One region of the Bacillus sp. F9_6S_D1_P_5 genome, then DNA from elsewhere that is predicted to be linked to it. Evidence: a T-box and tRNA genes for the amino acid it is inferred to sense, from the RefSeq annotation. Region 1 holds a T-box; the other holds one or more tRNA genes.
The links. A T-box is a leader RNA that pairs with one kind of tRNA and senses whether it is charged. The one in region 1 lies ahead of argS (arginine--tRNA ligase), so its partner is inferred to be a tRNA-Arg.

Region 1 (6,348 bases):
CTATGATAGTTGGTGTCCGATGTGTACGGCGGTTGCAGATCGTACGAAAAAATTAGATAAAAAGGGTAAGGTGAAATTTGTTTCATTTCGAGATAAAGAGGTAGTTGAGAAGTATGAACTTTCTCAAGAACTACAAAGTAAGATGGAACAAAGATTGTATATTTTTAAAAATAATAAGTGGTATGAAGGCATTCATAGCATACATGTATTAGCAAAGGCTGTTCCATCTTATTGGTTTGCCGTGCCTTTTATAAAGTTATCTATCATACTTGGATTTGGAAGTAAAGTATACGATTATATCGCTAACAATAGAAAACTTGTCCCAGTTGGACATTGCCGTGAAGGGGTATGTGAAATCCCTACAAAAAAATGAAATCATCGTAATCTTTCTTTTGCACCTAGTAATAGAGCGTGATATGATGAATTTGGAATGAAAGTTGAAGGAGAGATTACAAGATGTCAAATGCTTATGAAGAATACATGCGCCAAATGGTAATTCCAATGCGTCAAGAATTAGTGCGTTCTGGATTTGAAGAGTTAACTACAGAAGAAGCTGTAACAGAATTTATGGAAAACACGGCAGGTACAACTTTAGTAGTTGTAAACTCTGTTTGTGGTTGTGCAGCTGGTTTAGCACGTCCATCAGCAGGTCAAGCAGTTGTTCGTGCTGAAAAACAACCTGATCATCTTGTAACTGTATTCGCAGGTCAAGATAAAGATGCTACTGCAAAAATGCGTGAATACTTCGGAGAAATTCCTCCATCTTCACCATCTATGGCATTATTAAAAGGAAAAGAAGTTGTTCACTTCATTCACCGTCATGAAATTGAAGGTGCAACTATGGACGAAATTATTACGAACTTAGAACAAGCTTTCGAAAAGAATTGCTAAAGAAGGGGGAGAGTAAATCTCCCTCTTTTCTTTATATAGAGGTGAAACAATGATAGTAACAACAGCAGGAAGAACAAATAATGAAATGACAGATTATGCAAACAAGGTAGCGGCAGAATTAAATGGTTCTTTCGTTAAACGTAACGATATACCAGTACATAAACTGCATGAGCAATATGGACAAGATGTACTTGTTGTAGGGAAGAACCGATTAGCTATTTATCCGAAAGGTACGGAAGAGTCATTTTTCTTTCATCCAAACTCAGCGATGTTTCGTGTGAAAAGATTAATGCGCGGAGAACACGACCCGTTTGTACAAGCCACGCAATTAGAGAGCGGAATGACAGTGTTAGATTGTACGCTCGGTATGGCATCAGATAGTATTGTAGCTAGTTATATTGTTGGTGAGAGCGGAAAAGTAACAGGACTTGAAGGCAATGAGTATATGGCTTATATTATGGAGAATGGTTTGAAAACATGGTCTTCATCTGTTTCTGAAATTGATGAGGCAATGCAACGAATTGATGTGAAGCAAACGGAACATTACGCGTTTTTAAAACAATGTGAAGACAATAGTTTTGATGTTGTGTACCTTGATCCAATGTTTGAAGAAACTGTTATAGAATCAGATGGAATAAAAGGATTAAAACACTTCGCTTTGTATCATGATATTACTGACGAAACAATTGCAGAAGCGAAGCGTGTGGCGAGAGAGCGTGTCGTTCTGAAAGATCATTTCCGTAGTTCTAGATTTGAAAAACATAATTTTCACGTATATAAAAGAAAAAGTGCTAAGTTTCACTTTGGTGTAATTGATCCTTTCTAATTGTTTGAAAAGATGTATAATAAGCAATAATTAATTAAATATAATGTCTGTGATGAAGAGAGTAGTCTTTTTTAGAAGGAAAGCGAGCTGGGGATGGTGTGAGCCTAGTGCGGAAGAAAAAGATGAAGCGCACTTCGGAGATGCTTCTTGAACGAATAGTAGAGTAAGCCGAGGCCCCCTGTCCTCGTTATAAACGGGAAAGTGGTTCGTAATGAACAACAAGGGTGGTACCACGGGTTTAAACTCGTCTCTTTTTAGAGACGAGTTTTTTGTGTTTTAAAAAATAAGGAGGTTATATAGTATGGATTATAAAACGCAGTTTGCGGAAAGTTTATCCGATATTTTTACGAATGAATTAACGCAAAATCAAATTTTAGATTTAATTGAAACACCGAAACAAGATGAATTCGGTGATGCAGCATTTCCATGTTTTTCACTTGCGAAGCAATATAAAAAATCACCAGCTATTATCGCAAAGGAAGTTGCGGAGAAGTTAAGTGATCCATTTTTTACGAAGGTAGAGGCTGTTGGTCCTTATGTAAATGCATTTTTCAATCGTGAAATTGTAAGTGATGATGTATTAAAAACGATTTTAACGGAGAAAGAAGAGTACGGCCAAAATCACTTTGGTTGTGAAAAAACTGTAGTTATCGATTATTCCTCTCCTAATATCGCGAAACCTTTTTCAATGGGGCATTTACGTTCTACAATGATTGGAAATTCACTGAAACATATCGCTGAAAAATGTGGTTATGAAGTTGTAGGAATTAATTATATTGGAGACTGGGGAACACAGTTTGGAAAGTTAATTACCGCCTATAAAAAGTGGGGAAATGAAGAAGTAGTTAAAGAGGATCCAATACGCGAACTATTTAAGTTATATGTTCAATTCCATGAAGAGGTAAAAGGCGACGAAGAACTAGAAGAGGATGGACGCGCTTGGTTTAAGAAATTAGAAGAAAGTGATGAAGAAGCTGTTGAGCTTTGGAATTGGTTCCGTCACGAATCTTTAAAAGAATTTTCTCGTATTTATGAACTTCTCGGTGTTGAATTTACTAATTTTCAAGGAGAAGCTTTTTATAATAATTTGATGGAAGATTTTATTGGGATTTTAGAGGGGCATGATTTGCTTGAAGAGTCAGAAGGTGCGTTAGTCGTTAATTTAGAAGAAGAGGGAATGCCGCCTTGCTTAATTAGAAAATCAGATGGTGCGACGATTTACGCAACGCGTGACTTAACGGCAGCGTTATATCGTCAAAACACATATGCGTTTGATAAAGCGTTATATGTAGTTGGACCGGAACAAAGTCTACACTTCAATCAATTTTTCACGGTATTAAAAAAGCTTGGCTACAATTGGGTTGACGGCATGGAACATGTACCATTTGGATTCATTTTAAAAGATGGTAAGAAAATGTCGACACGTAAAGGAAGAGTTATTTTACTTGAAGAAGTACTTGAAGAAGCAATTGACCTTGCAAAACAAAATATTGAAGAGAAAAATCCAAACTTAAAACAGAAAGAAGAAGTAGCGAAGCAAGTCGGTGTTGGCGCAGTTATCTTCCACGATTTAAAAAACGAGCGTATGCATAATATCGAATTCTCATTAGAAAACATGCTGAAATTTGAAGGTGAAACAGGACCGTATGTACAGTACACACATGCACGTGCGTGCTCTATTTTAAGAAAAGAAAGTGTAGAATTTGAAACGTGTACATTTGCATTAAAAGATGATCATAGCTGGAGCGTCGTAAAATTACTGAATAAATTCCCACAAGTAATTGAAGCAGCCTTCAACAAAAATGAGCCATCAATCATTTCAAAATACGTATTAAATGTAGCACAATCGTTCAATAAATATTACGGAAATGTTCGTATATTGGAAGAGAGCGAAGAGAAAGAAAGCAGACTGGCATTAGTGTTTGCAGTGACAGTTGTATTAAAAGAGGGATTACGTTTACTTGGGATGGATGCTCCTGAGGAGATGTAAAACAAATAGGTATACGTATCATGGTAGATATGTATGCCTATTTGTTTTTATAGAAAATGTGAAAGCAGAAGTTTAATTTTATTAAATCTAAACTTTTTTACATTGGATTCAAGTGTAGGAATGTCCGCATTAAATGGAGAATTGTAATGTCATATATAAAGGAGGCGTTAAACTTGGAAACATACGATTGGAACAGTAAACTAACATACTTAAAAAACACGAGAGATTTATATTACAATGACGATTATGTAAGATTTTTAGTAAATACAGTTTGGAAGATTACTAAGCCAGCACATATCGTTGATTACGGTTGTGGATATGGTTATTTAGGCTTAGTATTAATGCCTTTACTTCCAGAAGGAACAAAGTATACCGGGATTGATAGTGGAGAAACATTATTATCTGAAGCGAGAGAGTTGTTTCGTTTACTTCCATATGAGACAGAATTTCTTGAGGGAGATGCTACAGAGATTGAATTGAACGATACATATGATATAGCAATTTGTCATGCTTTTTTATTACATATGAGTTCGCCAAAAACGATGCTACAAAAAATGATACATTCAATTAAAAAGGGCGGAAAAATAATCTGTTTTGAACCACATTGGATATCAAATATGTCTTCATACTTTTTAAATGAAGAGAATCAATCGGAAATTATTAGGTTAGGAGCTTTGCAAAAGTTATTTGAAAATGACATGCAGAGAAGCGGAAAAGATGGAAATATTGGTATGAAAATACCGATGTTTTTAAGTGAACTAGGAGTAAAAAATATTCAATGTCGAGTAAGTGATAAAGTGAACTTATTAGATTCTAATATGCATCATAATGATAAACAAATATTGTATCACTCATTAAAAGAAGAGGGGATTGCAGGAGATCCAGGTGATAAACAGCAATTTATAGAACGTTTAATGGCTAGAGGATTAACATATGATGATGGGCTAGCCCAATATGAAGCTGAACTCAAATTTTTTAGAGCGTTTCATCTACATTCCTCTTTAGTATATGCTCCGAATATGAAAATTACATTTGGTGACGTAGAATGTTGAAAGATAGCTGTGTGTCGAAGTATGGATTTTTTTGTTGATAAGTTGATATCCACCGTATAATCGCTGATATATTTAAATTATCGCCGATATAATTTTATGTACTGAATTTGGCTTCAAAAAGATAAGACCCGCATGTAACGTTACTCTATTTAATTAAACAAAATACAGAGAAAAACAATCATTTTTACTATATTTTGTTATAAATTAGAATAATATTAAATAATACTATCCATTATAGGATATTTTAGTTGAATACCTACAATATGATGTGTAAAATCTAAGCAAGTAGCAGTGCAAAAAATTATTCGAGGTGAATACATGCTAGATTTTAAGCAGTTAGATGCTTGTTTGAAAGACAAGAGATTTATAGATGGATTACAGGAAATAAATAATGAAATTTCATATATAAAAGAAAAGAATACTTTATCTTATTTGAAGAGTTGGCTTGCTAATATTCCTTCACATAAGGAGTTTGATATATTAATACGTCTTACTGATGAAGGGCTTATGCACCAATACAGTTCATTCCTCATTCGCTACGCTTATAAAAAATTCCCAAATATGAGAACGCTCTCTTTATATTGTGATGAGTTAATTGATGAGCGGAAAATACTTGAAGTAGAACAGTTGTTAAAAGATTCATTAGAAGAGGTAAATAAAGAAGAAATAGAAGTGGATCTTTTAGCGAAAACATATTTTACGTTAGTACGATGTTTGTTAGAAATGAAACGAAATGAAGAAGCGCTTTTTTATATGCAAAAGGCAGAGGAGTATAGTGCACGTGCCGTATTTGATAAATGGGGTTACGTCTATATGCATACAGGTGAATGGGAGAAAGCAGAAGAACAATTTATAGCCGGCATGCAGCATAAAGATTGTGAAGAGTTATCTACTTATTTATTAGCACAGTTATATGCAAATAAAGGGGAACAAAAACGTGCATTACAGCTAATTGATGATGCAATTGTAAAGTTCCCGCAAGTACCATATTTTCATTTTGAAAAGGTGAAATATTTATTAGATTTAGGGAAGTATGAAGAAGTGTTAGACGTAATAGATAACATAAATAATCAGCTTCCTTATCATGCGTATAAAACTTACTTCGTACATTTACGTGCAGAAGCTCTTTACAAAATGAATAAACTTGTAGATTTACAAAAGTTATTAAAAGAAGAAAAAAGTTTAAAAGAGTCTTTATATCATAATTTAGAAAAAAATCCAGATGGCCAAAAGGTTCACTTACCGATAGTTCCCATTGTACAAAAGGATAATTATTGTGTGCCGACAAGTTTAGAAATGATGTTGCAGTTATGGGGAGAAAAACGTACACAAGATGAAATAGCAGAGTTCATTTTTGATATGACGGGCTCGAAGTTTTCAGATACTGTTTCTTATTTGGAAGAATTAGGTTATGAATATCGTTATTTTAAAGGAAATGTGGAAACTTATAAGAAATTACTCGGCGAAGGAATTCCCGTTTTATTAAGTATTGATATTGAGCATGCTTCACATGTGCAAGTGCTAGCTGGGTATGATGATACGTTACAAGCTTTTTATGTTCAAGATCCAAACTTTATCGAACCAGTCAT
Region 2 (6,348 bases), on a different contig from region 1:
ACCTTCCATTACCATTGTAGATAATGCATCGATTGTAGAAGAAGCTGTACATCCGTTATAGTCGATAGATACTAATGGCTCTTCACTGTATCCAAGGATACCTTTTAATTCGCCTTCAGCTGCTGCTTTGAATGCTGCATTTACTTCTTCAACTGTTACTTCTTTGTCAAGTTCAACAACTAGGTCAACTAGAGAAACGTTAGCAGTTGGAACACGTACAGCGCCACCGTTTAATTTACCTTTAAGTTCTGGTAATACTAATGCTACAGCTTTAGCTGCACCAGTAGATGTTGGGATCATGTTTTCAGCTGCTGCACGAGCACGACGTAAATCTTTGTGTGGTAAGTCTAAGATTTGTTGGTCGTTAGTGTAAGAGTGAATTGTTGTCATCATTCCGCGTTTTACGCCGAATTTTTCGTTTAATACTTTAGCGAATGGAGCTAGACAGTTTGTAGTACAAGAAGCGTTAGATACTACGTTGTGGTTAGCTGCATCGTATTGTTCGTGGTTAACACCCATAACTACAGTGATATCTTCGTCAGAAGCTGGAGCTGAGATGATAACTTTCTTAACTGATCCACCTAAGTGTTTTTCAGCGTCTGATTTTTTAGTGAAACGACCAGTAGATTCTACTACTACTTCTACTCCGTAGTCGCTCCATGGTAATTGAGCTGGGTCACGCTCAGCGATAACTTTAATTTCTTTACCGTTAACAACGATGCTGTTTTCGTTAGCAGATACTTCTGCATTTAAAGTTCCGTGAACTGTGTCATATTTTAAAAGGTGAGCTAATGTTTTAGCATCTGTTAAGTCGTTGATTGCTACTACTTCTACCTCAGAGTTGTTAAGAGCTGCGCGGAATACGTTACGTCCGATACGTCCAAATCCATTAATACCAATTTTAGTCATTTGAATTTCCTCCTTGGGGGATTATATTAAAGGGTAATACCCTTTGTTAACTGTTTTGCTGCACCTTCATCTGTAATTAGAATTGAAGTGTGCCCTTGTTTAATTACAGCCTGTATTGCCTTTGCCTTTGAAGAACCTCCAGCGACTGCCACAACGTGAGATACATGTTGTAAATCCTCAAGTTGCATCCCAACTGTTCTTACTTTATGAACAACATTTCCTTGTTCATTAAAGTAGTAACCGAAAGCTTCGCCAACTGCTTCGCTTGCTTGAATCTTTAACCAATCTGCTTCTGAAGTATTTCTGCGACGTGCCATTGTTAACGCATCACCTATTCCATGAATGACGATATTGGAAGATCGAATCAACTCAAGAACTTCTTTCACGGAAGGCTCTGTCACAATAGACGCATATGCTTCGCTACTAACATGGTCTGGAACATACAATAAGCGATAATTACTCATCGTATTTTGCGCCATTTTGGCACAAATGGTATTGGCTTCTAACTCAACACCTTCTCCAATTCCACCACGCGCTGGGACAAATAGCATATGTAAATCTTTGCAATCAAGCTGCATCATGTCCGCAGCAGCAGCTAGCGTAGTTCCTCCAGCCACAGCAACGATATTATTCGCTGTCAGACGGTCTTTTATACAAGTCACACAAGCACGGCCCATCTCCAGTTTGACCCAAGGTGATTCATCACTATCACCAGGGACAACGAAAACTTCATCCAAGTCTAATGTTTCCTTAAGTTGCTTTTCTAAAACCTTTAACCCGGAAATTTCTTTCATAAAGTCTTCCAAAGCAAGAACTAAAGCTGTTCCTTCTTCTGTCAAAGTCATTCCAGAAGAAGCGACGTGAACTAAGTTTTGTTCTTTCAAAACTTGAACTTCACTTCGCAATACTCGTTCTGTCATACCGAGACTTGCTGATAAGTTTCTTCTTCCAATCGGCTGCATGAGCCTAATGTATTGAAGAATTTGCATTCTCGTTTGCATAACAGGTAGCAGATCAGGTAATAATTTTTTTGTGTTCTGAATCCATGAGCGCATATCTTTTCTCCTCACTACATTGGTTCATTTTTCCTAGGTGGTCACTTTACGTCCCGTAGTGACATTTTGTGTCCCACATAGGTTAAAAAAATAATCCCTGCTACGTGTATTATTGTAACAGGAGATAGAAACTTATTCAACTCTTAACTGCATTCTTTATATAGTTTATTATGACACCTTTGTGAATGTTACCATATTCTACTTGTTTTCCGTCTATTTCTACAACCGGAATCATTAAGTGATATTTTTCTAAAAGGTCATTATCTTCATATATATCTATTTCCTCGATTTGAAAAGAATATTCACATTGTACTTCCTGCAAAACTTCTTTTGCCTGCACGCAAAGACCACAATCTTTTTTTGTATACAGTACAACTTTCATCTTCTTCACCTATCCGATCGTTTTTCGTAATGACGAAGCTGGAATATGCATTTGTTCTCTATACTTCGCCACCGTTCTTCGAGAAATAACGATTTCATGCTCTTCTTCTAATAATTTTGAAATCTTTTGATCTGAAAGTGGCTTTTTCTTATTCTCTGCCTCAACAAGTGTTTGAATAAACTGTTTTACACGTTTTGTAGAAACTGCTTCATCTTCAGTCGTTGAAACGGCATTACTAAAGAACGATTTCATCTCAAATAAACCATGTGGTGTTTGCACATATTTATTTCGCGTTGCACGACTAATTGTAGATTCATGCACACTTAACTCTTCCGCCACCTCTTTTAAAGCAAGCGGTTTTAAATACGCTGGACCTTCCCAAAAGAAATCACGTTGTTTTTCCATAATAATAGTCATTACTTGCAGCAATGTCTGTTTTCTCTGTTTCAAACTGCGCATGATCCACTGCACATGCTGATACTTTTCTGATACGTAAGATGCTACTTCACTTTCGCTATTATTAAGAAGCGCACTATACTCAGAATGAATTTCAATTCTTGGCATATTTCTCTCATTCATTTGTAAAACGAGACGATCGCCATCTTTTTTCACCGCCATATCAGGCACAATATAAAGTGGTTTATCAGAAGAAAACGCAAGACCTGGTTTTGGTTGTAATGACGTTATACAATTTACCGCATCCTGCAATTCTTCATTACTACACTTCAACACTTGAACGAGCTTTCGCCAATCTTTCTTCACGAAATAAGCGAAATGATCTTCCACAACCTCTTCTGCTAATCCATTCCGTCTTTGTAAGCGCTTCAATTGCAAAGTTAGACATTCCTGAATATTACGCGCCCCTACCCCTGCTGGCTCGAGTGATTGGACAAGCTCTACAGAGCGGTCGACTACATGAAGCGGCGCGGAAAGGAGATCCGCTAACTCTTCGTTCGTTTCTTGTAAATACCCATTTCCATCCATGTTCATAATAATGAAAGAAGCTATTTTTCGCTCTTCTTCATCTATTTTATAATACTGTATTTGATTTAATAAATGTTGCTGAATCGTTGTAGAATCCACACTGTAGATTTCCATCTGATTCTCGACTTGTTTGCTGGTACTTTTACTTGTGTTAGAGCTCTTTTTCTTCTCCCTCTCAAAACCACCTAACTCAATAAGGGGATTCTCTAACGATTGCTCATACAAAAACTCCGATAATTCTTGTACATTATACTGGAGCATTGTAATCGCTTGCCTTAACTCTTGTGTCATTGCCAAACGTAAGCTTTGTTCTTGTAAAAGACTTGCCTTCAAACTAATCTCCCCCTTGTTTCTATTGTACAATAAGTTTGGTAAAAGGAGAATGCTATCACAGACACCCATTCCAAAATATTATTAATTTATATGTATTAATGAGATTTACAACTTACAACCGAAATTTGAATAATATTGAAAGAAAATAATAAAACACAACAACATTATTACCAAGTACTAATAGTAAATCTTATCACTAGATATAACAAGAGAAAAATAAAAAAGTCCTAACCTACAAAACGTAAGTTAGGACTTTTTGACGCGCCCAGAGGGATTCGAACCCCCGGCAGACGTGGTACCGGAAACCACCGCTCTATCCGGCTGAGCTATGGGCGCATGATTATAGAAAATACTTCATTTTCTTTTCATAATAATAGCAATAAAATCCATCTAAATCAATAAAAATATCCCCATAATCCGTTACGCAACTTAGTTATGAGTATATTAACAAAACACTCTCCCCTAAATTTTCCAATCATAAATTCACCCCAACTCACAAATTATAACCTATGAATTGATATTCCAAAGGGGGCTTCATTCAATGACTGTAATTACGAAATTAAAGCAAACTGTTTCTGGATTAAAAAGTGCACAAGCTAGCTTAGAGGGATTCGCTCTTGATACGGATAACCAACAAGCGAAGCAACTTTTCCAAACAGCTGCGCAGCAAACACAAACGATTATCGATTCTTTAAACCCACGCGTTGAAGAAGTCCAACAAGAAGAACCACAATACTCACAGCAATAACGAATTGGTCGTGCTGTGAAATAGAAAAAGGATGATATGCAGTCATCCTTTTTCTATCACATTACATATTGCAATAGAAACGGAATGATAATTATGCGAAAACTCGGCCTCATAACCGCATTATTTGCCCTTCTATTTAGCTCTTTTACCGGATGTGATAATAGTCCTTTAGATAAAAAAGTGAAAGAAGAAGCAAAACGAACGGAGAAAGAGAAAGGTCCAAAGTTAACAAAAACGAGTACGGAATCCTTTAATCAATCTATATCACAAGGAGCCAAGAAAAGGGCTCTCGCTATGGATGAAATTATAAAAAGCACAGCAGTGAATTCAAATTTAGATCTCTACATAGCAGTTACACCTGAGCATCACGAAAGGTTTGGATTAAAGCCTCTGCGTAAGAAACTTCAAAAACAGCTAAGTGACGAGCATCCTACTTTTGATGTTCGTGTTAGTACAGATAAAAAAATCTTTATGTTACTCGAAAAACTTGAGAGTAAGATCAAGAAAAAAGAAGTATCTAAAGATGAAATTAATAAACAATTAAAATTCATTGGTAAAAAAATGGAGTCTAACACTTAACGCTTTTTAATAGAAAAGGAAGGATCGCAATGTCTAGTAAAGATAAGAACTTAACCCCTGTGCAACAGGAGTATAAAAAATTCGAGCAAGAACGAGAACCGAAGCGCCCTGTCTTAAAAAATTGTATAAAAGCCTTTTTCGTCGGTGGTTTTATTTGCTTCATCGGACAACTCATTTCTACGTTTTATATCACATATTTTGATTTCACTGAGCGTTCAGCAGGAAATCCAACAGTCGCAACTCTCATTTTCATTTCCATGTTACTAACTGGTTTCGGTATATATGACCGCTTTGGGCAGTTTGCTGGAGCAGGCACAGCTGTACCTGTTACTGGATTTGGTAACTCTGTTATTGCCGCATGTATCGAGCACCGAACAGAAGGGTTCGTCCTTGGCGTTGGCGGCAACATGTTTAAATTAGCTGGCTCTGTTATTTTATTTGGTGTCTTTTCCGCTTTCGTCATCGCACTAATTAAAACGATTCTCGTTCAATGGGGAGGGCTATAAATGTTACAAGGACACCGAACGTGGGTATTTAAAAACAAACCCGTTATTATTTCAACAGGAGTTGTTGGCGGACCGTTTGAAGCAAAGGGAAAAATTCCAGAAGACTTCGATATTCTTCATGAAGATTTATGGCTCGGACAGGATTCCTATGAAAAAGCACATAAAATTTTGTTCGAAGAAGCTTGTAGCCGCGCCACTGAAAAAGCAGAACTTCGTAAAGATGATATCCAATTCGTACTTGCAGGAGATTTAATTAATCAAATTACCCCTACAAGTTTTGCTTGCCGTACACTTGGCACTCCATATCTCGGATTATTCGGGGCTTGTTCTACTTCTATGGAAGGTTTAGCACTTGGAGCAAGTATCGTAAATGCAAAAGGCGCAAAATATTTATTAACCGGGGCATCAAGCCATAACACTGCGGTAGAAAAACAGTTCCGCTACCCTACCGAATACGGCGGACAAAAACCACCTACTGCGCAGTGGACAGTAACCGGAGCAGGAGCTGCTATTTTAAGCGATACTGGACATGGCCCTAGAGTAACATCTGCAACAATCGGACGAGTGATTGATATGGGATTAACGGATCCGTTTAATATGGGAGGCGCAATGGCTCCCGCTGCCGTCGATACAATTGAAGCCCACTTACGTGAACGACAAATTGATGCCTCTTACTACGATTTAATCGTAACCGGAGACCTAGGACATGTCGGACGCGAAATTGCTTATGACTTACTACATAAACATGGAACAAAAGTAACGAGCGAACAGTTTCAAGATTGCGGGCTACTCATTTATAGAGAGGGGCAACCTGTCATAGCTGGTGCTAGTGGACCAGGATGCTCCGCAACA

Region 2: it encodes a tRNA-Arg, which carries the amino acid that the T-box ahead of argS (arginine--tRNA ligase) is inferred to sense. The anticodon was not compared.

Annotation. Positions count from the first base shown of each region.
Region 1 covers NZ_JBTREW010000017.1:43,614-49,961, forward strand. Annotated here, with positions in the region: gene ACUXEY_RS19885 (thiol-disulfide oxidoreductase DCC family protein) at 1-373, shown strand, start outside; gene ACUXEY_RS19890 (BrxA/BrxB family bacilliredoxin) at 457-891, shown strand; gene ACUXEY_RS19895 (class I SAM-dependent methyltransferase) at 941-1,717, shown strand; T-box leader at 1,758-1,972, shown strand; gene argS (arginine--tRNA ligase) at 2,019-3,707, shown strand; gene ACUXEY_RS19905 (class I SAM-dependent methyltransferase) at 3,881-4,759, shown strand; gene ACUXEY_RS19910 (tetratricopeptide repeat protein) at 5,078-6,348, shown strand, end outside.
Region 2 covers NZ_JBTREW010000005.1:83,959-90,306, forward strand. Annotated here, with positions in the region: gene gap (type I glyceraldehyde-3-phosphate dehydrogenase) at 1-909, opposite strand, end outside; gene cggR (gapA transcriptional regulator CggR) at 936-1,964, opposite strand; gene ACUXEY_RS08235 (glutaredoxin family protein) at 2,101-2,346, opposite strand; gene rpoN (RNA polymerase factor sigma-54) at 2,356-3,663, opposite strand; tRNA gene ACUXEY_RS08245 (tRNA-Arg) at 3,924-3,999, opposite strand; gene ACUXEY_RS08250 (DUF1657 domain-containing protein) at 4,205-4,411, shown strand; gene ACUXEY_RS08255 (YhcN/YlaJ family sporulation lipoprotein) at 4,505-4,990, shown strand; gene spoVAC (stage V sporulation protein AC) at 5,020-5,496, shown strand; gene spoVAD (stage V sporulation protein AD) at 5,497-6,348, shown strand, end outside.